Regions from separate parts of the Haloechinothrix salitolerans genome, predicted to be linked through region 1. Evidence: riboswitches for the same ligand, from Rfam matches in the RefSeq annotation. Region 1 holds a riboswitch; the other holds the start of a gene.
The links. A riboswitch is a leader RNA that binds a small molecule or an ion and turns the genes downstream of it on or off. The one in region 1 is predicted to bind glycine.
Positions count from the first base shown of each region.

Region 1 (16,738 bases):
CCGCCAGGCGGCATCAGGCGCAGCATGGCCCGGCCCATGGACGACTTGCCACAGCCGGACTCACCGACGAGCGCGACGGTTTCGCCTTTCTTGATGTCGAAGCTGACGCCGTCGACCGCCCACAATGGACCGGAGGCGGTGCGGTAGCCAACCCGCAGATCGCGCACCTTCGCGGCCAGCCCCTCGTCATCCTGCTCGGCGGCATCGGCCGCTCGACGCGACCGGTCACGGCGACGTGCCCTCGGCATCCCCTTGATCTTGCGGCCCGCCTTGCCCTTCGCCCGCAGCAGGGGGTTGATGACGTCGTTCAGGCCCTCACCGACCAGCGTCAACGCCATCACGAGCAGCACGATCGCCAGGCCAGGCCACAGCGCCGTCCACCAGATACCCGCCGCGACGTCGTTGACCGCCTGCGAGATGTCGTAACCCCACTCCGGCGTCGGCGGCTGCACGCCATAACCAAGGAAGCCGAGCGAGGCGAGCACCAGGATCGCGTCGGCGGCGTTCAGCGTCAGAATGACGGGAACGGTCTGCACCACGTTGAAGAACACGTAGCGCCCGAGCACCGTCCGGTTCCGCGCGCCGAACGACTTCGCCGCCTCGACGAAGGGTTCCTCCTTCACCGACAGCGTGTGGTTGCGCACCACTCTGAAGTACTGCGGGATGTAGACCAGGCCCACGGCGGCGGCCGCGGATGGTACACCCGGTGAGAGATACGCCGCGAGCACGAATGACACGATGATCGCCAACACCAGTGGTGGGAACGCGTACACGGCGTCCATCGCGGTCACCAGAATCCGGTCCAGCCTGCCGCCCCTGTAGCCGGAGAACAGGCCGAGCGTCACGCCGATGAGCATGGCGATCGAGACCGCCAACGCCATCACGGCGAACGCCAGCGTCGCGCCGTCGATGATCCTGGCGAGGACGTCGAACTGGTCCTTCGTCGTGCCGAACCAGTGCTCGGCCGACGGCGGCGCCAGCTCGGGGAACGATGTGAACTCGCCTGGCGACGTCTCGGCGCGGTACTGCGTGCCGTCGTACGGATAGACCAGCGGGCCAACGAACGCGAGCAACAGGAACGCCGCGATGATGCCGAGTCCGCTGAAGATCAGCCCCCGCGAGACCCTGCTCGACTCCCGGAACGGTCGCCACGCGTGCTGTAGTCGAGTCTTCAGTGGCGTCCGCGCCTCAAGCACGGCGTCGTCGCCACTGGTTGATGTGCTTGTCATGTCACCCTCGCCATCAGTAACGCACCCGGGGGTCGACCAGCCCGGTGAGTATGTCGATCAACAGCGACACGCCAACGATCACCAGCGCGATGAACGTGACGATGCCCTGCACCGCCGCGTAGTCCCGTGCGCCGATGAAACCGACGAGCGCCTGCGCAAGCCCCGGCCAGGTGAACGTGTGCTCGGTCAGCACGGCGTTCCCGATCAACATCGCGAACTGCAAGCCCATGATCGTGATGATCGGGATGAGCGCGGTCTTGAACGCGTGCCGGAACAACACGACGTGTTCCCGCAGCCCACGCGCCCGCGCCGCCTCGACGTAGTCCGAACGCAACGTCTGGAGCATGTTCACGCGGACAAGGCGGATGAACACGCCACCGAGTAGTAGCCCGAGCGTCACGGCAGGCAGCACGAGGTGTGCGAGCACCGTGCCCAGCGCCGCCATGTCCCAGGTGATGATCGAGTCGAGCACGTAAAACCCGGTGATGGGTTCCGGCGCGTCGAATCCCCCCGCACGTTGTTGACTCGGTAACCACCCGAGTTCAACGGAAAAGTACAACTGCGCGAGCAGCCCGGTCCAGAATACCGGCGCGGCGTAGATGAGGATGCCGAACAGCCTGCCACCGACGTCGAACGGCGTGTCACGCAACCTGCCGGACAGCGCGCCGACGGTGATACCGAGCAGGATCGCGACCAGCATGGCGGCGAGGGCGAGTTCGATCGTGGCGGGTGCGGTGTCGAGCACGATCTGCACGACACTACGAGGATCGGTCACCGGGTTACCGAAATCGCCGGTGAGCGCGTTACCCATGTAATTGAGGTATTGCACGTAGAGCGGGTCGTTGAGACCGAGCGCCTCCTTGCGCTGCGCGATCTCCTCCGGTGGCAGCCTGCCACCGAGCGTCGCTGTCACCGGATCGCCCGGCGCCGCGTTGAGCAGCAGGAACAGCAACGTAAGCAGGATGAACACCATCGGAATGGCGAGCAGGAGACGCTGCAGGACGTAGCGACCCAAGGAACCAGCTTTCACAGCCTTGAGGCCTTTCTATCCACACAGCGCGCAGGCGTGACCGTGGAGAGAGCGTCATCTCTCCACGGCCACGCCGCGGTGTGAAGCATGACGGTCGTCAAACCGTCCGCGTATTACTTGTGGATCAGGTAGTAGCGGAACACCTGGGAGGCGTCCATAGTGTCCTGCACGCCCTCGACGTCACTACGGACGAACGCCTCGGGGATGCTGACGTACAGCGGCACGATCGGCGCGTCCTCCGCGGCGATCCGCTGGATCTCCTCGAACGTCCGCATACGCTCCTCGGAGTCCGCCGCTTCCGCCGTCTGCTCATCACGGATGAGCTGGTCCATCTCGGGGTTGTCGTACATCCGCAGGAAGCTGCTCTCCGAGTGGTAGAACGGCTGGATGTAGTTGTCCGGGTCGAGGAAGTCCGGGTACCAGCCGAGCAGGAACGCCGGGTACTGCCCCGTCGGGCCAGGCGCCATGTTCGAGGTGTACTGCGCCCACTCCGAGGACTTCTGGTTGACCTCGAACGAGCCGCTCTCCTCGAGCATCCGGGTCAGCGTCTCCGCGAGTGGGGGCTCGGTCGGGCCATAGTGGTCGGTGCTGTACCAGAGGTCCAACTCGACCTTGCCGTCGATGAAGTCGCTCGGCTCCTTGTCGCTGTACTGCTCATCGAACGCGGGCACGTTCGCGTCGAAGGACGGCGGGACCATCGAGTACAGCGGCTCACCGGCGCCCCCGAGCACCTCGTCGATGATGCGGTCCCTGTCGATGGCGGCGGCGAACGCCTTGCGGACGTCAGGGTCGTCGAACGGCTCCAGCCTCGTGTTGAACACCATGTACCGGATCGAGGCACCCTCACCCTGGATGGTGTTGATGCTGTCGTCGTTCTCCAGCGACGTGCGCTGCTCCGGTGTCAGGTCACGGAAAGCGACGTCGATCTCGCCCGACTTGAGCGCGGTCACCATCTGCGCGCTCTTGTCGAAGAAACTGACCAGAACGCGGCTGTTCTTCGGCGCGTCGCCGAAGTAGTCGCCGAACGCGGCGAGCTCGATCGACTCACCTTGCCGGTTGTCCTCAAGCGTGTACGGGCCGGTCGAGACCAGGTTCTCGTTGACGTACTTCTCGTAGGTGTCATCGGTCGAGTCGTCCGGCAGCTTCTCGTCCGGCGCGGTGTACTCGCCGTCCGATGGCAGGATGGTCGCGACGTTGTAGGCCAGCTTGGACCCGAATGTGATGTCCGGTTCCTTCAGCGTGATCTCTACCGTCAGCGGGTCGGGCGCCTCGACTGAGTCGATCCCCTCCAGCAGGAAGGCCGCGCCCTCCGGGTGGTTGATGTTCAACGCGCGCTCCAGCGAGAACTTGACGTCCTCACTGGTCAGCTCGGAGCCGTCATGGAAAGTGACGCCCTCGCGCAAGGTGAAGGTGTAGGTCAGGCCGTCCTCGCTGATCTCCGGCTCCTCGGCCGCGAGATCGGGGCTCGGCGTCGTCTCACCTGGCTTGTAGCTCACCAGCGTGGAGCCGATGTTGTCGATGATGGTGCCGCAGTAGTAGCTGTAGCACTTCGCGGGATCAAGCGTGGGGACGGAATCGGTGGTACCGATGATGATGTCGCCACCTTCACCGCCGTCGCCACCGCCGCCTTGGCCGCCATCACTCTGGCACGCGCTGAGCACCATCGTGAGGGCCGCAGCACCCGCCACGGCCGCCTGCCACGGGCGCTGTTGCCCCCGTGACCGAAGCAACCGAGCCATCCGTGTTTGGGTCATCACACACCTCGGGTTGTGTCCTTGTCTGTGCGTCGGGACACACCCTAGACCTGAGCAACGCTCAGGTGTTGCTCAGGGGATCACGATCTGGCCACAGGGTTGCGGCTTAAAGCATTCATCGGACGTCATTCAGCGCAAACCGGACTGTCTCGCCCGCGCCCTTCGGCTACAACGCGCGGCGCCCGGAGAACGCGCGACCCAGCGTCAGCTCGTCCGCGAACTCCAAGTCACCGCCCATCGGCAGCCCGGACGCGAGCCGGGTGACGTTCAGCCCAGGGAAGTCGCGCAACATTCGCACCAAATACGTCGCGGTCGCCTCGCCCTCGGTGTTCGGGTCGGTCGCGATGATCACCTCGGTAACCTCGTCCGACGAGATACGCGCCAGCAGTTCCCGCATCCGCAGCTGGTCGGGGCCGACACCGGACAGCGGATCGAGCGCCCCGCCGAGCACGTGGTAGCGGCCCTTGAACTCGCGGGTGCGTTCGATCGCGAGGACGTCCTTAGGTTCCTCGACCACGCAGAGCATGGCCCCGTCGCGTCGGGTGTCGCGGCAGATGCGGCACTGCTGCTGCTCCGAGACATTGCCGCACAGCTCACAGAACCGTACGCCCTCTGTGACCTTGCCCAAGACGTCGACCAGCCGCTTGATGTCGGCCGGCTCCGAGCTGATCAGATGAAACGCGATGCGCTGCGCGCTTTTTGGCCCGACGCCGGGCAGCCTGCCCAGCTCGTCGATGAGGTCTTGAACGACGCCTTCGAACAACTCACATCCCGCCGGGAAGGCCGAGGCCGCCCAGTCCGCCCTCGCCGCCAAGGCCACCGGCGAGCGGGCCGAACTTCTCCTCGGACAACTGTTGCGCGGACGCCATCGCGTCCCGCACCGCCGCGACGACCAGGTCGGACAGCGTCTCGGTGTCGTCAGGATCGACGACGGACGGATCGATGGTGACGTCCTTCAACTCCATGCCACCAGTCACCGTCGCGGTAACAAGGCCGCCGCCAGAGGAGCCGCTGACCTCGGTGTTCGCCAGCTCCTGCTGCGCGGTCGCCAGCTGTTCCTGCATCTGCTGCGCCTGCTGCAGGATCTGCTGCATGTCGGGCATGCCGCCCCCTGGTTGCACCATCTCGGCCCTCGATCCGTTCGTTGTCACCTGATTTCGCGGCTGGTGTCCAGCCTAACCCGGTGGCAGGCAGGGACGTCGCGGTGCGCCCCCGGCGCGCCCTGGGCGCGGCGCGGCGTCCGACTCGACACGGCTGATCAACTTCTTGCCCTCGCGAGCAGTTGATCTTCTTTGTTCCTTGAGCGACCAGCAAAACCGGGCAAAATGGACAAAAATTGGTCAGCCAAGGAGTAAGGTTGATCAACTCCGCGCGGAGCGCACGACCAACGACGCCCTCACCGCGCTCAACACGGACAAACGTCCTTCGCCGCGGATGGTTCTGGTGCTACGCGATGTCAGTCGAGGCGGCGAGCGCCGAGGTGGTCGGACAGGAGCTGGTGCGCGGCGCGGCTCGGGTCTTCCGAATGGCGTGTCTCCGGCGGCGGACCGAGCGAGCTGGGCTCCTCGGTGTACATGTCCTCGTCCTCCGCTGGCTCCGGCGGCAGCGGGATGTCCGGTTCGGACTGTTCTTTCCGCTGCTGTGGACGCTCTTGCGGGCGCTCCTGCTGCGGCTGCCCACTTGGTCGCTGTGCTTGTTGCTGTGCCGGTGCTTGTTGCTGTGCCTGCTGACGAGGTTGTTGCTGCCGCGCCGCCGGAGTGCTCTGCTGGCCAGCCGCACCCTCATGTTCGCAGCGCACCTGCCAGTCCCCGCCGAGGACCTCCCGCAGCCCCGCGGCGATCTTCTCCGCGTTGGTCGGGTCGGACAGCCGCCGCGCCAGCGGTGCCGCCTTGTGGGTAAGGACAACCAGGTTGCCCTCGACACTGCGCACTCCAGCCTGGGTCAACATCGCCTCGATGCTCCGGCCGCCAGGGGTGTTGCGGATCGTGGCGAGCAGTTGCGGCCACACCCCACGCAGTCCGGTGGCGTCGATGCCGCCAGCCTGGGCGGGTGCCTCGGTCCGCGGCTCTGGCGTGGGCTGAGCAGGCTGTGCGGGCTCAGCTCGCGGGCTCGACTGGGCAGGTTGGGCAGGCTGCTGGGGCTGCGCTGGCTGCTGCGCCTGTGCCGGCCGCGGTGGCTGGGCGGACTGGTGCTGCGCGGCCTGCGACGGCTGTTGCGACGCCGAGGCCGTGCCCGGTTGCGGCGCGGCCCGCGACGCCGATGCCGACGTCGCGTCCGCCGCCGATGACTGCGCGGCCTGACCGTCCGTCGGAACCTGTGACTCCTGGCCACCTTGCTCCGGTTGCTGCGACGGCCTGCGGAACACGCGCTGCGGCTGCTCGGGCTCCGACGCGTCGGAAACCCCACCGGCACTTCCGCTCGCGGCGGCCCTGCGCTCCAACCGCTCGATGCGTTGCAGGACCGCGCTCTCACTCTGCGCGTCCGGCGCGGCGGCGGGGAGCATCATCCGTGCGCACAGCAACTCGAGCAATAGCCGGGGCGACGTCGCGCCACGCATCTCCAGTAGTCCATTGTGGACGATCTCGGCGTAGCGGGTCAGCGTCGCCGCGCCGACACGGTCTGCCTGCGCGGTCATCTTCGACAGTTCATCATCCGGCACGTTCACCAGTCCGCGGGAACCCGCGTCCGGCACCGACCGCAACAGCACCAGATCGCGCAACCGATCGAGCAGGTCGGACGCGAACCGGCGTGGATCGTGCCCGGCATCGGCAAGACGTTCCACGGTGCCGAACACCGCCGCCGCATCATCGTCGGCGAGCGCGTCCACCATGTCGTTGATCAGCGCCCGGTCGGTGACGCCGAGCAACGCGACCGCCCGGTCGTAGGTGACGCCGTCCTCACCGGCCCCGGCGAGCAGCTGGTCGAGCAGCGACTGCGTGTCGCGCGCGGAGCCACCACCCGCCCGGATGACGAGCGGATATACCGACGGCTCCACCGGAACGCCCTCGGCCTCGACGTTGCGCTCAAGCAGCTCCCGCATCGCGTTCGGCGGGATCAGCCGGAAGGGGTAGTGATGGGTGCGCGAACGGATCGTCTGCAGCACCTTGTCCGGCTCGGTCGTCGCGAACAGGAAGATCAGGTGCTCCGGCGGCTCCTCCACGATCTTGAGCAGGGCGTTGAAGCCCTGCGTCGTGACCATGTGCGCCTCATCGATGATGAACACCCGATAGCGCGACTCAGCGGGCGCGTAGAACGCCCGATCCCGCAGCTCACGGGCGTCGTCGACACCACCGTGACTGGCGGCGTCCAACTCGACGACGTCCACGCTGCCGGGGCCTTCCGGCGCGAGCGCGATGCACGAGTCGCACTTGCCACATGGGTCCGGTGTTGGCCCGTTGGCGCAGTTGAGCGAGCGAGCCATGATGCGGGCGCTGGACGTCTTGCCACAGCCACGCGGCCCAGAGAACAGGTAAGCGTGGTTGATGCGACCCGCGGCGAGCGCCGCCCGGAGCGGTTCCGTGACATGGTCCTGACCGACGACCTCGGCGAAGGTCGCCGGACGGTACTTGCGGTACAGCGCGAGAGCCACGACGCGAGCCTACCGGGAACCGGTGATCTTGGCGCTGCCGGTGCCAGCGACCGGACGAAGACATAAGGGGACCCCGCGCACCCGTCAGAGCCTGCTTATCCTTGCTGCCTTCCGGCCCTGGGGAGGTTCACAGGATGGACGCCGCACGGGGTCCGCTGCCCACTGTACAAGCAGACACGATGCCGGGTGGGATCAGGTCTCCACCCGCCACACCAAGTGGTGAGAGAACGACTCGCCGACCTCCTCGCCGTCCTCGCCGAGGAGGTTCATACCAGCGCGGAAGGCCGCGCCGACCTTGCCGGGCACCGGGATCTGGACCTGCCTGCGCGTCCGGTCGACGACCGAGGCGTATGCGTCGACGGCGTAGGCCAGGGAGACCGCCTGGGGGCCGCCGATGTCGCGCACGCGTCCGGCGGGCTCACCAGCCGCCAGCTCCGCGAGGCGCGCCGCGACGGCGTCGATGTCGACCGGCTGCACGCGGAAGTCCTTCGGGATCGGCACGATCGGCCCCTTCGTCAGCGCGTGCGCCACGGCGACTACCAGCTCCTGGAACTGCGTCGCCCGCAGGATGGTGTACGGGATGCCGGACTCCTCGATGAGCCGTTCGGTACGTCGTTTCGCCTGGTAGTAGGGGAACGGGTGGTCGTCGATACCGACGATCGAGACGTACACGATGTGCTTGACGCCGAAGCCGTGCGCGGCCTTGAGCAGCCACTTCGTGCCCTCGACGTCCACCTTGTTGAACCGGGGATGCGTCGCGCAATGGACGATCGTGTCCACGCCACGGACGGCCTCCATGACGCCGCGTCCGGTCGACAGATCGCCGCTCACCCTGCCTCGAAGCGGGAAGCGGTCGCGGGTCATCGCGCGCGTCGCCGCGCCGTTAGCCTTGAGCGCCGACACGACGTGCTTGCCCAGCTTGCCGGTCCCACCCGTCACGAGCACCGTGTCCATGTCGCGCCCCCTCAGCACTCGATCACGTTCAGCGCGAGCCCACCCCGCGACGTCTCCTTGTACTTCGTCTTCATGTCGGCGCCGGTGTCGCGCATGGTCTTGATCGCCTTGTCCAGCGACACCACGTGCGCCCCGTCGCCGCGCAGGGCCATCCGCGCCGCGTTGATCGCCTTCGTCGCCGCGATCGCGTTGCGTTCGATGCAGGGAATCTGCACCAGCCCGCCCACAGGATCGCAGGTCAGGCCGAGGTGGTGCTCCAGACCAATTTCGGCGGCGTTTTCCACGTGCGCCGGGCTACCGCCGCGCACCTCGGCTAACGCGCCCGCCGCCATCGCGCACGCCGAACCGACCTCACCCTGGCAGCCGACCTCGGCGCCGGAGATCGAGCCGGTCTCCTTGAGGATGACGCCGATGGCAGCCGCGGTCAGCAGGAACCGCCGCACACCGTCCTGGTCCGCGCCTGGCACGAACCGCACGTAGTAGTGCAGCACCGCGGGGATGATGCCCGCCGCGCCGTTGGTGGGTGCGGTGACGATCCGCCCGCCGGACGCGTTCTCCTCGTTGACAGCGAGCGCGAACAGGTTCACCCAGTCCATCGCTGTCAACGGATCATCGGAGACGCCCTCGGCGACCAGCTTGTCGTGCCACGCCTTCGCGCGCCTGGGTACCTTGAGACCGCCGGGCAGCACGCCGCCACGCAGGCATCCGCGCGCGACACAGTCCCGCATCACGCGCCAGATCTCGTCCAGGCCGTTATCGATCTCGGCGTCGGTGCGCCATGTGCGCTCGTTGCGGCGCATGATCTCGTTGATGGGCAGGCCGGTGACGTCGCAGTGCGCGAGCAGATCAGCGGCCGTGCGGAAGGGGAACTCCAACGGCGTCTCATCGCGCACCGCGATGGGCCCATCGGGTACCGACGCGTCGAGTACGAAGCCGCCGCCGATGGAGCAATACGTCCGTGCCGCCAACTCCGCCCCGGTGACATCGAACGCCGCGAAGCGCATGGTGTTCGGGTGCGCGGGACGTCCACCCGGCAGCGGGTCCCCCTTCGCACGCCGATGCAGCACGAGATCGTTGTCGGCGAACCGGATCGGATACTCGCCGAGCAACCGTAACGAGCGCTGCTCGCGGATGGCCGCGACGCGCTGATCGACGTTGTCGGTGTCGACGTCTTCCGGGGTCTCGCCCTCCAACCCAAGCAGCACGGCCTTGTCGCTGCCGTGCCCGTGGCCGGTCGCCCCGAGCGAGCCGTACAGGTGCGCCGTGACCCGCGCCGTGGCGGTCAGCGTCCCTGCCGCCGCGAGGTCATCGACAAACATCCGTGCGGCCCGCATCGGTCCGACCGTGTGGGAGCTCGACGGGCCGATGCCGATCGAGAACAGGTCGAAGACGCTGATCGCCATGGCGCCTCCTTGCGCTCATGCCGAGCGGTGGTGCTTCGCCGCCTTGTGACCAGCACATCGGCGGCGAAGCACCGTGGGTTACATCTCTGGGTAGAGCGGGTGCTTCGCTGCCAACCGTTCCACCCTCGTACGCAGCTCGGCGCGCGTCGAGTCGTCGAATTCTGGCCGCAGCGCGGTTGCGATGATGTCCGAGACCTCGGTGAAGTCGGCGTTGTCGAAGCCGCGCGTCGCCAGCGCCGGAGTGCCGATCCGCAGGCCGGACGTGACCATCGGCGGGCGCGGGTCGTTCGGCACCGCGTTGCGGTTCACGGTGATGCCGACCTCGTGCAGCCGGTCTTCGGCCTGCCGCCCGTCCAGCTCGGAGTTGACCAGGTCGACCAGCACCAGGTGGACGTCGGTGCCACCGGTCAGCACCTTGACGCCGTTGTCCGCGCAGTCCCGCCGCGAGAGCCGGTCGGCCAGGATGCGAGCGCCGTCGATGACCCGCTGCTGCCGCTCGGCGAACTCCTCGCCCGCCGCGATCTTGAACGCCACCGCCTTGGCCGCGATGACGTGCTCAAGCGGCCCGCCCTGTTGGCCGGGGAAGACCGTCGAGTTGATCTTCTTCGCCAGCTCGGAGCGGCTCAGGATGACACCGCCGCGCGGGCCACCCAGCGTCTTGTGCGTCGTGGTGGTGACGACGTCGGCGTAAGGCACCGGGTTCGGGTGCAGGCCAGCGGCGACCAGCCCGGCGAAGTGCGCCATGTCCACCATCAGCTTCGCGCCGACTTCGTCGGCGATGCGGCGGAACTCGGCGAAGTCGAGCTGGCGCGGGTACGCCGACCAGCCCGCGATAATCAGCTTGGGCTCGTTCTCCTTGGCGAGGCGCTCCACCTCGCCCATGTCGATCTTGCCTGACTCCTTGTCGACCTCGTAGGCGACAACGTTGTAGAGCCTGCCGGAGAAGTTGATCTTCATGCCATGGGTCAGGTGTCCACCGTGCGCCAGGCTCAGGCCCATGATGGTGTCGCCCGGCTCAAGCAGCGCGGCCATAGCGGCGGCGTTGGCCTGCGCGCCAGAGTGCGGCTGCACGTTGGCGTGCTCGGCCCCGAACAGCGCCTTGACCCGCTCGATAGCCAGGTTCTCGACGACGTCGACGTGCTCACAGCCGCCGTAGTAGCGCTTGGCCGGGTAGCCCTCGGCGTACTTGTTCGTCAGCACCGAGCCCTGCGCCTCGAGCACGCCGACCGGCGCGAAGTTCTCCGAAGCGATCATCTCAAGGGTGGATTGCTGACGACGCAGCTCGGCATCGACCGCTGCCGCGACCTCCGGATCGACTGTGGACAAGTCGGCATCAAATGTGGACAACCCAGCTCACTCCTTAATGATCTCTGCGTAATCGGCTGCGTCGAGTAGCTCCGGCAGCTCGCCGACACGCACGCGGAACAGCCAGCCATCGCCGTACGGGTCGCTGTTGACCAGCTCAGGCGTGTCCCTGATGTCCTCGTTGACCGCGACGACCTCACCGGTGGCCGGGGCGTACAGCTCACTGACCGACTTGGTCGACTCCAGCTCGCCACACGGCTCACCCGCGCTGATCTCATCGCCTTGGTCCGGCAGCTCCACGAACACGATGTCACCGAGCGAGCTCTGCGCGAAGTCGGTCACGCCGACGGTGGCGACGTCGCCGTCCAGCGCCAGCCACTCGTGCTCTTCGGTGTATTTGAGGTGCTCTGGGATGTCCATTGCTCGCAATCGTTCCTTTCGGCAGGGGTCAGGATCGCTGGTAGAAGGGCAGGGCAACCACCTCGACCGGCAGTGCCTTGCCCCGCACGTCGACGTGCAGGCTCGTGCCAGGCTCGCGGCACTCGGCGGAAACATAGGCCATCGCGATCGGATAACCCAGCGTTGGCGACAGCGCGCCGCTGGTGATCTCACCGATCTCGGTGGTGCCGTCCGGGCCGAGCACAGCGTAACCGGCGCGTGGCGCGCGACGTCCGGTGCCGGTCAGACCAACGAGCACCCTGCTCGGCTGCTGCTTGGCGCGCTCGGCGAGCGCGGCGCGACCGACGAAGTCGCCTTCCTTCTCGAACTTCACCAGCCGATCGAACCCGGCGTCGAACGGTGTGAGCCGTGCGGACAGCTCGTGCCCGTAGAGCGGCATCCCTGCCTCCAGCCGGAGCGTGTCGCGGCAGGCAAGCCCCGCGGGCAGCAGACCGTGCGGCTCACCGGCCGCCTCCAGCGTCCGCCACACCTGTTGCGCCTGCTCGGGGGCGCAGTACAGCTCGAAACCGTCCTCGCCGGTGTAGCCGGTGCGGGCCAGCAGCAGGTCGATGCCATCGACCGTCGCGGGCATGCTGGCGTAGTAGCGCAACGACTCCAGGTCGGCGTCGCTCACGGCACGCACGATCGCCGCCGACTTCGGGCCCTGCACCGCGATCAGCGCGTACTCGGTGGAGCGGTCGGTGACGGTCGCTTCGAACTTCTCCGCTCGTTCGACCAGCGCGGATGCGACGACACCCACGTTCGCGGCGTTCGCGACGACGAGGTAACGCTCCTCACCAAGCCGGTAGGTGACCAGGTCGTCCAGCACGCCGCCGTCGGCGTCGCACAGCATGCTGTAGCGGGCGCGGCCCACCTTGACGGCGGAGAGCTTACCGATTAGCGCGTAGTCCAGGACCTGCGCGGCCTCCGGCCCGGTGATCTCGATCTCGCCCATGTGCGAGAGGTCGAACAGGCCGGCGGCCTCGCGGACCGCGCGGTGTTCGGCCAGCTCACTGCTGTAACGGACGGGCATGTTCCAGCCAGCGAAGTCGGTGAACGACGCGCCGAGCGCGGCGTGCACCTCGTGCAACGGAGACGGCGTGCTCATGCCGGGTACTCCTCGGGAGCGCGCGGTACCGGATGATGCGGTGGTGACGAAACGGACATCTGGGAGCTCCTCGGTCAGTGGATAGGAACTCCCCCTCTGTCATGAACCTGAGAGCTTCACCGGCCACGCTTCATGCGCGGACGGCTTGCACCGTGGGTGAGGCGCTTGAGCGCCTGCTTTTCAGAGTGGCCTGGCCTGAAGCGGTATGGGTACCTGAGAGTTTGGCGGGGAGCTTGCTCCTTCGGCGCCTCGCTGCGAACACGAGGACTCTCCCGCTCCGGCTCATGCGGCCCGTTATGGAGTTGTCGTCGGGATCAACGTACGCGCCGAGGCCTCAGACGTCTACTCCCCGACGTCGGAGGTGTGGTGAAGGCCGCTTTCAGCGCACGGCGGCACGGAACCGGCGCAACCGGAGCGAGTTCGACACGACGAACACCGACGAGAACGCCATCACCGCACCGGCGAGCATCGGGTTGAGCAGCCCGGCCGCCGCCACCGGCAACGTCGCGACGTTGTAGGCGAACGCCCAGAACAGATTGCCCTTGATCGTGCCGAGCGTGCGCCGTGACAGCCGGATCGCGTCCGCCGCCGCGCGCAGGTCGCCACGCACCAGCGTGAGGTCGCCCGCCTCGATCGCGACGTCCGTGCCGGTACCCATCGCGAGACCGAGGTCCGCCGTAGCCAGCGCGACCGCGTCGTTGACGCCGTCGCCGACCATCGCCACGACCTTGCCCTCGGACCGCAATCGGCTCACGACGTCGGCCTTGTCCTTCGGCAACACCTCGGCGATCACCTCGTCGATGCCAACCTGCGCCGCCACCGACCGTGCGACGGCTTCGTTGTCCCCGGTCAGCAGCACCGGCGTGAGTCCGAGACCCCGTAGCATTCCGATCGCCTCGGCCGAGGTGTCCTTCACGGTGTCCGCCACGACCAGCAACCCGCGCGCCTGACCGTCCCAGGCGACGGCGATCGCCGTGCTCCCCTCGGCCTCGGCCGCGCGCTTGGCGGCGAGCAGTTCCTCCGGCAGCGGCTGGCTCCAGTCGTCCAGCAGCGACTGCCGCCCGACAAGCACCGCATGCCCGTCAACAACGCCCTGCACACCGAGGCCTTCCAGGTTGGTGAAGTCCTCAACAGTGCCGAGGTCCCCGACTTTGTCCCGCGCGCCGCGCGCGATGGCCTGCGCGATCGGATGCTCGGACGCGTTCTCCACCGCGCCCGCGAGTCGCAACACGTCGGTGACGTCGACATCCTCGGCAGCGTGGACGTCGACCAGCGCCATCCGTCCGGTGGTCACGGTGCCGGTCTTGTCCAGCACAACGGTGTCCACCTTGCGGGTGGACTCCAGTACCTCAGGCCCCTTGATCAGGATGCCGAACTGCGCGCCACGCCCGGTGCCGACCAGCAGCGCCGTCGGTGTCGCCAAGCCGAGCGCGCACGGGCACGCGATGATCAGCACCGCGACGGCGGCGGTGAACGCCGCCTGCACACCGCCACCGGAAAGCAGCCAGTACGCCAGCGTGCCCGCCGCGAGCAGCATCACGATCGGCACGAACACCGCGGAGATCCGGTCCGCCAACCGTTGGACGGCTGCCTTGCCGCTCTGCGCGTCCGCGACCAGCTTCGCCATCTGCGCGAGCCGCGTGTCCGAACCGACCCGCTCCGCGCGGACGACGAGCCTGCCCGCCGCGTTGACCGTGCCGCCGGTGACCGTGTTACCCGCGACGACCTCGACCGGCACGGACTCGCCCGTCAGCATGCTCTCGTCGATGGCGGAGCTGCCATCGACCACCACGCCGTCGGTGGCGATCTTCTCGCCAGGCCGGATGACGAAGTGGTCGCCGACCGCGAGCTGGTCCACCGGAATCCGCTGCTCGACGCCGTCCCTGAGCACCGAGACGTCCTTGGCGCCCAGTTCAAGCAGCGCTCGCAACGCCGCACCGGCCCGCCGCTTGGCGCGAGCCTCGAAGTAGCGCCCCGCCAGGATGAACGTCGTCACGCCCGCCGCGACCTCGAGGTAGATCGCCGCGGCGCCGTCGCCCCGCTGGATGGTGAACTCGAACGGGTGGGTCATGCCAGGCATGCCGGCACCACCCCACAACAGCGCGTACAGCGACCACAGGTAGGCCGCGATGGTGCCCATCGAGATGAGGGTGTCCATCGTGGCGGTGCCGTGGCGCAGGTTCTTCACCGCCGCGCGGTGGAACGGGAACCCGCCCCACGCGACGACCGGACTCGCCAGCGTCAGCGAGATCCACTGCCAGTAGGTGAACTGGAGCGCGGGCACCATCGCGAGCAGGATGACCGGCACTGACAACGCCGCCGAGATCAGCAACCGGTCGCGGGCGGCGCGCGTCTCGCCATCGGCCTTGGCGTCGTGCCAGCCCTCCGCACCGTCGACATCGTCGGCGGTACGCTTCGGCTCCGGAAGCGTCGCGGAGTACCCCGCCGCGGAGACCGTGTCGAGCAGTGCCGTGGGGTCGAGTTCCGCCGGGTAGCTGACGGCAGCCGTCTCCGTGGCGTAGTTGACCGTGGCGTGCACGCCGTCGAGCTTGTTCAGCTTGCGCTCGATCCGGTTCGCGCACGACGCGCAGGTCATGCCCTGGATGGCGAGTTCGACATCGGCCGTCGCCGGTTCCTGTCGCATGGTGCTCACCGGGTCACTCCTGACTGACCAGCTCGTAGCCCGCCTCGGTCACGGCGGCACGGATCTGGTCCTCCGACACGGGCGCCTCGCTGGTGACGGTAACCGCGCCGGTCGGCAGGTCCACGGCGACGTCCGTGACGCCGAGAACCTCGCTGACCTCCTCGGTCACCGACTGCGCGCAGTGGCCGCAAGTCATGCCGGAAACGGTGTAGGTCGCGGTAGCCATGACAGTCCTCCTGTGTCGCCTGGTTCGAATATACCCCTCACGGGTATCTACTAAACCAGGACCATATACCCCTTGGGGGTATGAGTTCAACCCGGGGGAGACGTCACGCGCATCGCGGCCGCACGTCGCGACTGTAGGGGTGCAACCTCGCGCGCCTCATCGCCGTCAGGTAAACAACAAGGCAGCGAATCGGGGGCGGGACCATGGGGAGGATTCGGTGATACGAACGAGGACGATAGGCGCGGTTCTGGCGACGACCGCGCTCGCGGGATTACTGCAGCTGGTCACGACGCTGGGCGCGGCACCAGCACTGGCGTGCACGTGCGCACCGATGACGGACGCGGAGTTCGCCGACAGCGCCGACGTGATCTTCGCGGGCACCCTGCTCGACCGGCGAGAACCAGACCAAGGCGGGACCGTCTCCAGCACCGACCCGGTCACGTTGACGTTCGCCGTCTCGGAGGTCTACAAGGGTCAGGTAGGCACGATGACACAGGTGCGCACCGCCCGCTCAGGCGCAAGCTGCGGCCTAGAGATCGACGGCGAAGGCCCGTTCCTGGTGTTTACCCAGTTCGGCAAGAAGGGGCTGACCGCGTCGCTGTGCGGGGGCACTCGCGACCTACCAGAGACGGTGCCCGCCGTCATCGGCGAGGGTCGACCACCCGCGGGCAGCGGCGGCACCGAAAAGGTAACCCACGAAGAGGCGACCGGCACCCAGGCTGACGCCGACACCGAGACCGCCTGGCTGTGGGCCATCGGCGGCGTCGCGGCACTCGGGCTCGCCGGATGGCTGGGCATCTACCTGCGACGACGCGGCACGACCGACTCCGACAACTGAGTCATGGCGAGTAGCTTCGCATGTAGTGCGGTACTCGCCGCTAGCCGGAAGGGCTGGTCGAGCAGCAGGCGGCGCATGATCTTCCCGCGGCGCGTCGGCATGGCGATGCGAACTGGTACGGGTGTGCCTAAATCACACCTCTCTCGCTTTAATTAGCAACGCTAATGAGCTAAACTAACTACCGGCAGGCCTGCTTACCCGCGCCGCCAGCCGTTCCGAT
Region 1 covers NZ_JBHSXX010000001.1:601,374-618,111, reverse strand. Annotated here, with positions in the region: gene ACFQGD_RS02980 (dipeptide/oligopeptide/nickel ABC transporter permease/ATP-binding protein) at 1-1,229, opposite strand, end outside; gene ACFQGD_RS02975 (ABC transporter permease) at 1,243-2,244, opposite strand; gene ACFQGD_RS02970 (ABC transporter substrate-binding protein) at 2,373-4,013, opposite strand; gene recR (recombination mediator RecR) at 4,180-4,776, opposite strand; gene ACFQGD_RS02960 (YbaB/EbfC family nucleoid-associated protein) at 4,778-5,137, opposite strand; gene ACFQGD_RS02955 (DNA polymerase III subunit gamma and tau) at 5,470-7,602, opposite strand; RNA gene ffs (signal recognition particle sRNA small type) at 7,665-7,759, opposite strand; gene ACFQGD_RS02945 (SDR family oxidoreductase) at 7,795-8,556, opposite strand; gene ACFQGD_RS02940 (L-serine ammonia-lyase) at 8,568-9,959, opposite strand; gene glyA (serine hydroxymethyltransferase) at 10,038-11,306, opposite strand; gene gcvH (glycine cleavage system protein GcvH) at 11,313-11,684, opposite strand; gene gcvT (glycine cleavage system aminomethyltransferase GcvT) at 11,713-12,810, opposite strand; glycine riboswitch at 13,002-13,095, opposite strand; gene ACFQGD_RS02920 (heavy metal translocating P-type ATPase) at 13,190-15,454, opposite strand; gene ACFQGD_RS02915 (heavy-metal-associated domain-containing protein) at 15,468-15,680, opposite strand; gene ACFQGD_RS02910 (hypothetical protein) at 15,898-16,518, shown strand.

Region 2 (12,643 bases), 2.7 Mb from region 1:
ACGAATCGCGCGTCGGGCAGGTCGGCGGCGAGCGTGTCGGCGTCACCGAACGGGTGAATCGGGTCCCGCGCGTGCCCGATCACCAGCGTCGGGGTCTCGATCCGCTGGCGCAGTCGCCGGGGCGGGGCGATCCTGCCGAACAGCAACCCATGCAGCACGGCGGCCATCGACGCGGGCTCCTGCCGCAACGTGTCGGTGACGACGTCGACCCACAGGTTGCCGTGCGGCACCATGGCCGCCAGCCGGGCGACGACACGCACCGGCAGCGGCGTGAATCGTCCGGCGAACATCAGCGGTGGGAAGGCAAGCAGGCCGGCGAACACCGCGTTGTCCAGTACTGGCATCTCCACGAGCAGACCGGCGAGCCGTTCTGGCGCGGCCACCGCGACCTCAAGCGAGACGTTCGCGCCCAGCGAAGTCCCTCCGACGACGGCCTTGTCGATGCCGAGGTGGTCCAGCAGCGCGATGACCTGCTGCGCGCTGTCGGTCATGGAGTACCGCCATGACTCCGTCGGGCGGTCGGAGCCGCCGTGGCCGAGCAGGTCGAGCGTGATCACGCGGAAGCCCTCTCGCGCGAGCCTGCGCGCGAGGTCTCGGTGCAGCCTGCGGGTCATCAGCAAGCCGTGGGTGAGCACGACGACCTTCTCGCCCTTGCCGTACTCGGTGTACTCGAGCCGGAAGCCGTCCCAGGTGAACGCGCCCGCCAGTTCCAGCGGGGCGAGCGCGAGCGGGGGAGTGACCGGTGTCGATCCGTCGTGGGGGGCACCAGGCCCCGATGCCGCTTTCCTCACCGCATGACCTCCTCATCGGTCGCCACACCGGCGCGGGGCGTCCCCCAACCGGGTGCCACCATGGTAAGCGCAGTGGTCCCGGGCCGTGATCAGCTTCGCAGCGCGATCAGGCCAGCCTCATCCCGCATGTCGCCTATGGTGGTCTGGTGAGCACTCGGGAACGCGCGGGACACGCCGATGGCGACGCGCCGCCTGCGCCGCAGCGGCTGGTGACGCTGCCGAACCTGCTGTCGCTGCTGCGGCTGGCGCTGGTGCCGGTGTTCCTGTGGCTGTTGCTCGGTCCGAGGGAGGACGGCCTCGCGATCGCGGTGCTGGTCTTCGCGGGTGTCAGCGACTGGCTCGACGGCAAGCTCGCCCGCTGGCTGGACCAGATGAGCAAGCTGGGACAGCTGCTCGATCCCGCGGCCGACCGGCTCTACATCCTGGCGTTGTTGATCGCGTTCCTGCTGCGCGACATCTTGCCGCCGTGGGTGATCGCCGCGTTGGTGGCGCGGGAACTGTTGCTCGTGCTGTGTGTGCTCGCGTTGCGGCGTTACCGGTTCAGCTACCCCGAGGTCACCTACATCGGTAAGGGCGCGACGTTCGTGCTGATGTATGCCTTCCCGCTGTTGTTGCTGGTCCAGGGCGCGTTCGCCGACCCGTGGGTGGTCGAGATCGTCCGCCCCCTCGCCTACGCGTTCATGATCTGGGGCGGAGCGCTCTACGTCTGGTCGGGAGTGCTGTACGCAGTGCAAACAGTGCTGGCTATCCGGGGAGCGCGAGCGGCGGGGGTCAGCGGGGCGGAACCGGCCAAGGGCACTGGTGCCTAAGACCGCCACGTTCCCGGCGGGTTTTGGGGAGTCAGGGGGGACGCGAGCGGACGGGCACGGTACGTTGGCAACCACACGATCGCGAGTCCCACATTGAGCAGTGCGTAAGGAGAGTCCAGGTGAGCACGAACGACGGGCCCGGCGTTCCCCCAGAAGAGGCTCCGGAGCGGACCTCCGTGTTCCGGGCCGACTTCCTCGATGAGCCCCAGGCGTCGGACGCGCAGTCACAGGATGCTTCTGTCGCGGGAGTCGAGGCGCTGCCGGCTGGTTCGGCGCTCCTGGTCGTCAAGCGTGGCCCCAACGCCGGTTCGCGCTTCCTGCTGGACCGCAACACCACCAGCGCTGGGCGGCACCCGGACAGCGACATCTTCCTCGACGACGTGACCGTGTCGCGGCGGCACGCGGAGTTTCGGCGTGAGGGCGGGGAGTTCGTCGTCATCGACGTCGGCAGTCTGAACGGCACATACGTCAATCGCGAGCCGGTTGACCAGGCGGTGCTCGCCGGGGGTGATGAGGTGCAGATCGGCAAGTTCCGGCTGGTGTTCCTCACCGGTGCGAAGCAAGGACAAGCCGGTCAGTGACGGTTCCGCGACGGAGTTGATGGCTGGCTGACGGCGACTGGTCCTGCTGGAGGTGCCACGGCGATCATGATGGCCCCGACGAGGAGGACGGCACGGTGACGGCTGCGGGCAGGCCTCAGCGGAACGGGCTCAGTATCGGGGCGGTCCTCACACAGCTGCGCCCCGAGTTCCCCGATGTCACGATCTCCAAGATCAGATTCCTGGAATCGGAGGGTCTCGTTCAGCCCGCGCGGACCGCGTCGGGCTACCGGCAGTTCACCGCGGCCGACGTCGAACGACTTCGGTTCGTGTTGCTCGCGCAGCGAGATCACTACCTTCCGCTGAAGGTGATCAAGGACCAGCTCGATGCCGCTGATCGGGGGCTGGAGCCGTCGATGCCGACGCCGAAGCTTCCTCGGAAGCTGGTCTCCGTCAACGGCGCCGACGGCAACGGAGCGGGGTTGCCGACGGCGGCGGATTTCGCCGACGGTGCCGAGATCCGCCTGACCGAAGACGAATTACTCGCTGAGGCGGGGATCGACAAGGCCATGCTCAGTGAGCTGGAGCAGTACGGCCTGATCAAACCCGGCGCTGCCGGGTTCTATGATCCCGATGCGGTCCTGGTGGCGAAAACGGTGCGTGCCATGACCGATTTCGGGATCGAACCGCGCCACCTGCGGGCGTTTCGTGCTTCGGCGGACCGCGAAGTGGGGCTCCTTGAACAAATCGTGACCCCGGTTTCGCGGCATCGTGACACCGAGGCGCGTGAGCGGGCGGACGAGATGGTGCGGGAATTGGCCGCACTATCGGTCACGTTGCATACGTTGCTGGTCAAGGCGGGTATCCGTGCTGTCACAGGACGCTGACGTTTGGGTTAGCGACGCACCGGGTGGTCGCTGGGGCTTCAGGTCCTTGGCGATCACGCCTACGCTGTGTAGATGGCCCAGCGCTGGGCACGCGGCCCGGATGACGGGTAGCGTCGACAGTGTCGATGCGGGAAGGTTGATGATGGTGCTGAACCCGCGCACAAGAGAGGGAGGCGAGGCCCGATGAACGAGATGCGCGTCGTCGGTGTGCGGGTCGAACTGCCCGCGAACACACCGATCTTGTTGCTGCGGGAAACCGAAGGCGAGCGGTACCTCCCCATCTGGATCGGCTCGGTCGAGGCGACCGCCATCGCACTGGAGCAGCAGGGTGTGCGTCCCGCACGACCGTTGACTCACGACCTCCTGAAGGAGGTCATCGGAGCGCTGGGCAGGGAGTTGGAGCAGGTCGTGATCACCGACCTCAAGGAAGGCACCTTCTTCGCCGAGTTGGTCTTCGACGGCGGCATCAAGGTCTCCGCGAGGCCGAGCGACTCGGTGGCGCTCGCGCTGCGTGCCGGGGTGCCGATTCACGCCGAGGAGTCCGTGCTCGACGAGGCGGGGTTGATCATCCCGGACGAGCAGGAGGACGAGGTCGAGAAGTTCCGGGAGTTCCTGGACTCGGTTTCGCCGGAGGACTTCCGGGGCGCCGACACCTAGCGGCGCTGGGCCGGGATCACCCGGGCGGAGTATTCACTACACCGGAGGACCCGCTGGTGACAAGGGCCAGGTTAGGCCGTGTCCTGCGAGGTAAGTCTCAACAACGACTTGAGGTCTACCGCGAGTCGCGTTGACCGGCATGTCGGACAGGCATACCGTCAGTGGTAGTCGTGGCGAATCGCGTCGATGTGATTCAGCGTGATCCGCGATGACGTGTCGACTACACGGCAGCTGCGGGAGGTATGCGTGGTCGAGGAGAGTCCCATGCGGGTCACGGGCGAGCAGGGCGAACTGTTTCCCGACGCGACGGTGCCGGACGACCTCGTCGGCTACCGCGGTGCGGCCGCGTGCCAGATCGCGGGCATCAGCTACCGGCAGCTGGACTACTGGGCGCGCACCCAACTCGTCGAGCCGAGCATCCGCACCGCGCATGGCTCCGGGTCCCAACGGTTGTACTCCTTCAAAGACCTCCTCGTCCTCAAGATCGTCAAACGGCTGCTCGACGCGGGCGTGTCGCTGCAGAACATCCGCACCGCGGTGGCGCACCTGCGCAAGCGCGGTGTGCGTGATCTCGCCTCTGTCACGCTGTTCTCCGACGGCACCACGGTCTACGAGTGCACGTCTCCCGAGGAGATCGTCGATTTACTGCAGGGTGGGCAGGGCGTGTTCGGGATCGCCGTCAGTGGTGCCATGCAGGAGATCACCGGTTCCATTCACGAGTTCCCGGCCGAACGCGCCGATGGCGGTGAGATCGCGCCGACCGTGCCGGACGAGCTGACCGAGCGCCGCAAGGCCCGGCGCACCGGATAGATACACGGCGTGGCGCGCCGCTACGACATGCGTTTCAACTCACGGGTTCCGCCAGGGGCTGGCCTCACCCGGTAGACTTGATTACGCAGAAGCTGAACCCGAGCGGGAGAGTCTGGTCGGATCGCACGAAAAGTGCGCTATGACCGGCGCCGAAGGAGCAAATCCTCCCCGGAACCTCTCAGGCACCCAGGACCGCTCGGGTGAGCTGCCTCTGGAAAGCGGGCCCACGGCGATGACGCCATCGGGCCCCGCCGAAGGTGCAAGCTCGCCGCGTGCGGCGGGTGAAGCTCTCAGGCGCCCGGACTCGGGCACGGACAGAGGGGGAGGGCCGCGGACGCGGTGTCCGTGGCCGGAACCCGATGACCGGAGGCACGTGTATGACACCTCGTCAGCCCACGAACCGTCGCCCGCTCGCCGAGCTGGAGCAGGGCATCCCGTTCACGCGACGGCACATCGGCCCCGATGACGACCAGTTGCGGCGGATGCTCGAGGCCATCGGCGTCGACTCGCTGGAGACGCTGGCCGACAAGGCCGTACCCGAGTCGATCCGGGACGCCGGGGACACCGGGCACACGCTCGGGCTCCCCGCGCCAGCCACCGAGGCGCAGGCGCTCGCCGAGTTGCGCGAGCTGGCCGCACAGAACCGACCAATGACCCACTTGATCGGGCTTGGCTATCACGGCACCGTCACCCCGCCGGTGATCCGCCGCGCCGTGTTGGAGAACCCCGCCTGGTACACCGCGTATACGCCGTACCAGCCGGAGATTTCGCAGGGCAGGCTGGAAGCGCTGCTGAACTTCCAGACCCTGATCGCGGACCTGACCGGCATGCCCGTGGCGAACGCGTCGATGCTGGACGAGTCGACCGCCGCCGCGGAGGCGATGACGTTGATCCGCAGGGCAGCGCGCAAGAACACGTCGTCGCGGTTCGTCGTGGACGCCGACACGCTGCCGCAGACGATCTCGGTGATCGAGACTCGCGCCGAGCCGCTCGGCATCGAGATCGTCGTCGCGGACTTGTCGAACGGGATCGCCGCCGCTGGGATCGAGGGCGACTTCTTCGGCGTGTTGCTGTCCTACCCTGGTGCGTCCGGTGTGCTGCGCGACCAGGAGGCGTTGATCGCCGAGGCCAAGGAGCTCGGTGGGTCCGTCGCGGTCGCCGCCGACCCGCTCGCGCTGACGCTGGTGCGTCCGCCCGGTGAGATCGGCGCGGACGTCGTCGTCGGCTCGGCGCAGCGCTTCGGCGTGCCGATCGGCTTCGGTGGCCCACACGCCGGGTACCTCGCGGTGCGCGAGGGCCTTGAGCGGCAGTTGCCCGGCCGTCTGGTCGGCGTCAGCGTCGACTCCGAGGGCAAGCAGGCGTACCGGCTGGCGTTGCAGACCCGGGAGCAGCACATCCGACGGGAGAAGGCGACGTCGAACATCTGCACCGCGCAGGTGTTGCTCGCGGTGATCGCCGCGACCTACGCCGTCTACCACGGGCCAGAGGGCCTGCGCGCGATCGCGCAGCGGGCGCACCGGATGGCGACCGTGCTCGCGGCTGGGCTGCGCCAGGGCGGTGTCGGGGTCGAGCACGAGGCCTTCTTCGACACTGTGCGCGCGTCGGTGCCAGGCAGGGCGGCGGCCGTCGTCGAGCAGGCCCGCGGGCTCGGCGTGAACCTGCTCCAGGTGGACGACGACCGGGTCGGTATCACCTGCGACGAGACCACCACCCGTGAGCACATCTCGCTGGTGTGGAAGGCGTTCGGGCTATCGGTGTCCGATGTGGACGCCCTGGACGCGGAGACCGCCGACGCGATCCCCGAGTCGCTGGGCCGTACCAGCGACTACCTGACCCATCCCGTGTTCCACAGCCACCACTCCGAGACGTCGCTGCTGCGCTACCTACGCACGCTGGCGGACAAGGACGTCGCGCTGGACCGAAGCATGATCCCGCTCGGGTCCTGCACCATGAAGCTCAACGCGGCGGCCGAGATGGAGCCGATCACGTGGCCCGCGTTCGCGGACCTGCACCCGTTCGCGCCGGTCGAGGACGCGGCCGGGATGCTGCGGATCATCGGCGACCTAGAGCGGTGGCTGGCCGAGATCACCGGCTACGACGCCGTGTCGTTGCAGCCCAACGCGGGCAGTCAGGGTGAGTTCGCCGGGCTGCTGGCGATCCGGGCGTACCACCGCAACCGGGGCGAGGCAGAGCGCGACGTCTGCCTGATCCCGTCGAGCGCCCACGGCACCAACGCCGCCAGCGCCGTGATGGCCGGGATGCGCGTCGTCGTCGTGAAGTGTGACGACCAGGGCAACATCGACTTGGCGCACCTGCGTGAGGTCGCTGAGAAGCACGCGGACGACCTCGCCGCGATCATGATCACGTACCCGTCCACGCACGGCGTCTATGAGGACACCGTGCGGGAGGTGTGCGGGATCATCCACGACAACGGCGGGCAGGTCTACGTCGACGGAGCGAACCTCAACGCGCTGATCGGGCTGGCGCGCTACGGCAAGTTCGGTTCCGACGTCTCGCACCTGAATCTGCACAAGACGTTCTGTATCCCGCACGGTGGCGGTGGTCCCGGCGTCGGCCCGATCGGCGTGCGCGGGCACCTGGCACCGTTCCTGCCGAACCACCCGTTACAGCCGACTGCGGGCCCGGAGACCGGTGTCGGGCCGATCAGCGCGGCGCCGTGGGGCAGCGCGTCGATCCTGCCGATCTCGTGGGCGTATGTGCGGATGATGGGCGCCGACGGGCTGCGGGACGCGACGCTGACCGCTGTCGCGGCGGCGAACTACGTCGCTCGCAGGCTCGACGAGCACTTCCCGGTGCTATACGCGGGCGCGGACGGTCTTGTCGCGCACGAGTGCATCCTCGACCTGCGGCCGATGACCAAGGCGACCGGCGTGACGGTGGACGACGTCGCCAAGCGCCTCGCCGACTACGGCCTGCACGCGCCGACGATGTCGTTCCCGGTCGCTGGCACGCTGATGGTGGAGCCGACCGAGAGCGAGAGCCTCGCCGAGCTGGACCGCTTCTGCGAGGCGATGATCGCGATCAAGCGGGAGAGCGACCGGGTGGCCTCGGGCGAGTGGCCGTTGGAGGACAGCCCGCTGCGCCACGCCCCGCACACCGCGTCGTCCATCGCGGGGGAATGGGACCGGCCGTACAGCCGCGAGATCGGCGTGTTCCCCGCGGGGGACCCGGGCAGCAAGATCTGGCCACCGGTGGGCCGCATCGACCAGGCAGGCGGCGACCGCAACCTGGTCTGTTCCTGCCCGGCTCCGGAGGCCTTCGAGAGCTGAGGGCGCGGTGCTGCCGGATGCCGCCTTCGCTGCGTGGAACGCGGCGAATGACGCTTTCGCTGCATCGGGCCTGCAGGTGCCGTGACGTCGTCCCTGCCGATATGCCCACATCCGTGTCCGTTTTGCGGAGTATCGATGGTCATATCGGCAGGGTGGCGAGCCTTCGGCGCATCTCCCCGCGTGATCGGGCGAAGACTGTCGGTGCCCGCTTGTACGGTCGCCGACATGTCGAACCAGCCGAGTCCGCACGATGCTGTGTTCCGCCGGGTTCTTGGTGAGCCTGCGAACGCGGCATCGCAGTGCGCGCGGTGCTGCCGGATGCCCTGACCAGTCGGCTGGACCTGGACCGGCTGAAGGCGCTCTCCGGAAGCTTCGTAGACGCCACGCTGCGCTGGCGACATTCTGACCTGCTATTTACCGCCCCCGTGGATTGCCGCGACGCGTTCGTGTACGTGCTCGTCGAGCATCAGAGCGGCGAAGATCCGCTGATGGCGTTTCGGATGCTGCGCTACATCATGCGGATCTGGGATCGCTACCTGTCAGAGCAGCCGAACGCGACGCGCCTACCTGCGGTGATCCCGCTGGTCGTGCACCACAACCACCGGGCGTGGAGCTGCCCGACGGACGTGCTCGACCTGCTCGATCTCGATCGAGCCACCGCCGACGCCGCGCGGCAGTATCTGCCGCGATTTCGGTTCCTGCTCGATGACCTGGCGCGCGTCGATGAGCAGGCGTTGCGGGCTCGGCCGTTGACTCCGCAAGCTCGGATGACGCTGCTGTTGCTCAAGATCGCGGCTGGCAACCCCCGGATAGCTGATGAGCTGCGAAAATGGATCGACGATCTGCGGGAGATTCTGCACAATTCCGGTGGCATCGAGGATTTCGTGGCACTGTTGACGTACATTGAGAGCGTGGGTGAGGCGCCCACGGGCGAGTTGCACGATCTGTTCGCACAGTTGGGACCGGAGGCAGAGGAGGCTTACGTGACCACCGCAGAGGTGCTCCGCTCCGAAGGACGGACTGAGGGGCGCACCGAGGGTGCAGTCGCGGCGAAGGCCGAGTCAGTGCTGACGGTGCTTGGGGCACGTGGCATCACCGTGTCTGAGGCCGCTCGCGCGCGGATCACGCAGTGCACCGACCTTGCCCAGCTCGAAACGTGGGTGCGCCAGGCCGTGACCGTGACGTCGGCCGACGACCTGTTCGCCTGACAGCTCAGCGGTTCCGGAGAAACGGCACGACGCTCGCGCCCGCCGCGCCGAGTAACAGGGCGGCGAGCACGAACGGGCCAGCCACGCCGATGATGCTGGAGAACCCGCCCGCCAGCGCGGGCGCGGTCGTCTGCGCGACACGGTTGCCGGTGATCCGCAGCGCCAACGCCGTCGCGCGCAGCCGCCGCGGGGCCTGTTCGACCACCCACGTCATCGTCAACGGCTGGCCGAGTCCCAGCGTCAGGCCGAGCAGCACCATCAGGACACCGAGCATGAACGGTCCCGAACTGGCGACGATGGTCAGCATCGTCGCCGTCGCCACGGCGGCGCTGACGACGATCACCACCAGACGTCCCGCGAAGCGCACGAGCGCGTCGAGGAACAGCCGGGTGACGAACGACAGCCCCGCCCTGATCGCCAGCATGGTGCCGACCAGGCTGGGGGAGAGCCCGGCGTGCTCGCCGTACACCGGCAGGTAGGCGATCAGCAGGTCGACGCCGGAGATGAACGCGAAGCTGACGAACACCGCCACGGCGAGCTGCCGGTTCCGCAGCAGCCCTAGTGCGGAGCCACGTCCCGCGCTGTCCGCGTCGTGGCGGTTTGAGGGGATATCTGGGGTGGCGCTGGTGGCCGGGGCGCTGCGGCTCCCGGCGGCGCGAGAACTCGACGTCTCCGGCACGCTTGGCCCGAACGCCGCGCTGCCCCGCAGCACGACCACGACAAGTCCATATGCGAGCAGTGCGCCGACCGCGACGCCGCCGCCGGTGAGGAACGCCGCCGTCGTGTCGGCCAGCAGCGGGCCGCTCGACGCCCCCATCACCCAACCTCCCAGCAGCGGCCCGAGCATCTGCCCCAATGACGCCGACGCCGTGAACCAGCCGAAGTTGCGGTCGTGCTCGCCCGGCCCGGACAGCGCCACGACCACCGCCTGCCCGGCGACCATCAGCGCGAGCAGCCCGAAGCCGTAGGCCGCGTTGACCAGCCCGACGCCGAGGATCGACTCGACGTTCGCGAGCCCGAACGGTCCCGCGATCAGCACGACCCCGCCGGACACCAGCAACACCGGCGCCCGCCCCCGGTCGGAGAACCGTCCCATCGGGATGGCGAGGAAGATCGGCAGCAACGCGCTGGCCGCCGCGACCACGCCGACGTCGAACTCGTCGCCGCCGAGCGCCAGCACGCGGTACGACACGATCGGCTTCGCGAGGAACATCGTCGTGTGCACGACGGTCGTGCCAATCAGCAGCAGCGCGAGTGCGCGACGGCGGACGTGCCGTCGCGGCGGGGCTGCGGGCGCGCGGGTGGTCACCCACGCATCATCCCTCGTCACCGGATGCCGACGGCGGCGTGCCGGTGCGCCGGGTGGGGTGGCTCACCGCACGGGTTACCGCGCCACGACCTCCCGCACGTAGTCACGGAACTGCTGCGCTGCGCGCTGCTGGATCTCGTCGACGCCCTCGCCGCCCACGACGACGTAGGTGTAATACGTGCCTTTGGCGTTCTTCAGCGGCTTCGCCGTGCTTGACACCCGCTCCGGGTTCGTCTTCGCCAACTTCTCGGCCCACTTGGCCGATGGCGTGATCCACACGGCGGGCACCGCGTCGGAGCCGGTCTCGCGCAGCGTCGGTAGCACCTTGTCCGATGGCTTCGCGGTGACTTTGACGGTGACGCAGTGCGAGTACACCGGGGGCTTCTCGCCGTTCCAGTTCTTCGCGGCACTGACGACGTCGTCCTCGATGGTCGGCGTCGTGGTCACCCGCAAGGTGCGGTTGCCCTCGGTGCAGCTGTTCGCCTCGGCTTCGGCTTGCGCGTTGAGCGACTTGTTCGCCCAGACCGCCCCCAAACCGCCGAGCGCGAGCAACGCGAGCACGGCCGCGACAGCGATGGGCCACTTGGCGATCCCGCGCCGGGACGAGCCGACAGCGCGGTGGTAGCCGGTCTCGCTCGGCTCCGCGGCCGAGCGTGAGGACGTGGCGTCGGTCTCGACGGGAGATTCCGTGCGGGAGTTGGGTTCCGCACGGGTTGACCCGGAACGCTTCGACCATGGTCCGGGTCCCGGCCGGGTTCGGGACCGTGTCGCCGAACCCGTGTGGGTGTCAGGCCGCTCCGACGACACCGAGCGGGACGACGCGGCGCGTGGGGCGGCGCTCTCGTCCAGCGCGGAGTCCGTATCACGCTCCGGTGCGGGCTCCTCCGTCGCGGCGCGTCGCCCTGCCTTCTCCGCCGAACGGCGTCGTTTCCGCCGGAGCTCGTCCTCGGTAGGCTCCGCGCGACGTCGTTTCGGACCGGGCGAGTGCTTGCGGGTGGGGGCGTCGAGGTCCTCGGGCACGTCTGGTTCGGGCTCGCGGCGACGGCGGCGCGTGAGGCCGAACGACGTTTTCGTAGTGGGGGCTTCCAGCTCCTCGTCGCCGGACGTCTTGGTGGTCGGGGCATCCAAGTCGTCGGACGTCGTCTTCGTAGTGGGGACTTCCAGCTCGGTGTAGCCACCGAAATCACTGAAGAACCCGGCACCACCGAAGTAACCGGACTCTTCCTGCCCGCCCGTCAGGCCACTGAGGTCCTCGCCGGACGGGTTTCTCCGGGTGGGTGCGTCGAGACTACTCAGGTCGTCGGGGAAGGCCACCGGTTCGTGGTAGCCGGATACCTGGGGGAGTGGGCCGCTGGGGTGCTCGTCGTCGGCCGCGCGTCGTCTGCGTCCCCGCGGGGCCGACTGGCGAGGGGGAGGTTCGGGGCTGCGCTGGCTCGGGGGCGGTTCGGGCCTGCTGTGTCGCCCCATGCGTCGATATCCTTTCGAGATCGAATCGATGCCGTCGCTTTGTCGGCCATGAACCATATCACCCCAACGGGGCACGTGGGGCGACCAATCGTGACGACACTCCGGAATCGGACCGTGATATTAGTCCATTCGACGCCCGATGCGAGAGAGGTCACAACGTCGCGTTGGCGAGCAGGATGTCGCAGACATCGATGAGTCGTGTGCGCAGCGGAGCCGCACGCCGCGCGAAGGCCCCTTGGGCGCGGGCGTACTCGGCCCTTCCGGCCGCGGTTTCGATGCGAATCGCCTGGTAGCCGTAGTCGGTGAGGTCGTAAGGGCTGGCCCGCATGTCCATCTCCCTTATCTCGGCGGCCAGCTCGAAACAGTCGGCGACCAACTCGGCGGGCACGTACGGATAGAGCTTGTACGCCCACTTGTAGAGGTCCATGTTCGCGTGCAGGCAACCAGGCTGCTCGTAGTCCCGCTGCGTCGCACGGGTGGGTGACAGCGTGTTACGCGGCGTAGCTGGCTCGGTGAAGAACCGGAAGGCGTCGTAGTGGCCGCACCGGATGTCCAGCGACTCGACGACGTCGTCGGTGCCAGCGCCGCCGAGCCGCAGCGGCACCCCGGCGTGGCGGACCTCGTCGTCCGGGAGCCGGTACACCATGGCCCACTCGTGCAGGCCAAAACAGTTCAGGCGCGCGGGGCGGTCCGCGGTGGCGGCCAGCAGGGAGCGGATGAACCGCACGGCGCTGAGCCGTTTCGCCGACAGCCGCGCGAGATCGAGTCGCACGCCGTCGTCGGTGGCGATGTACTCGTCGCGGCGTAGGAACTCCCGCGCCGCATCCCCGGCGAGCACGCGTGACGGGCCAGGATGCCAGCGCTCAAGTAGCGACG
Region 2 covers NZ_JBHSXX010000001.1:3,339,651-3,352,293, forward strand. Annotated here, with positions in the region: gene ACFQGD_RS15880 (alpha/beta fold hydrolase) at 1-713, opposite strand, end outside; gene ACFQGD_RS15885 (CDP-alcohol phosphatidyltransferase family protein) at 998-1,600, shown strand; gene garA (glycogen accumulation regulator GarA) at 1,720-2,181, shown strand; gene ftsR (transcriptional regulator FtsR) at 2,277-3,026, shown strand; gene ACFQGD_RS15900 (bifunctional nuclease family protein) at 3,210-3,683, shown strand; gene ACFQGD_RS15905 (MerR family transcriptional regulator) at 3,948-4,493, shown strand; glycine riboswitch at 4,587-4,698, shown strand; glycine riboswitch at 4,702-4,814, shown strand; gene gcvP (aminomethyl-transferring glycine dehydrogenase) at 4,871-7,783, shown strand; gene ACFQGD_RS15915 (Rpn family recombination-promoting nuclease/putative transposase) at 8,092-8,991, shown strand; gene ACFQGD_RS15920 (MFS transporter) at 8,996-10,300, opposite strand; gene ACFQGD_RS15925 (hypothetical protein) at 10,376-11,614, opposite strand; gene ACFQGD_RS15930 (3-methyladenine DNA glycosylase) at 11,919-12,643, opposite strand, start outside.
Region 2: linked by a shared signal. The riboswitch ahead of gcvP (aminomethyl-transferring glycine dehydrogenase) and the one ahead of gcvT (glycine cleavage system aminomethyltransferase GcvT) in region 1 are both predicted to bind glycine.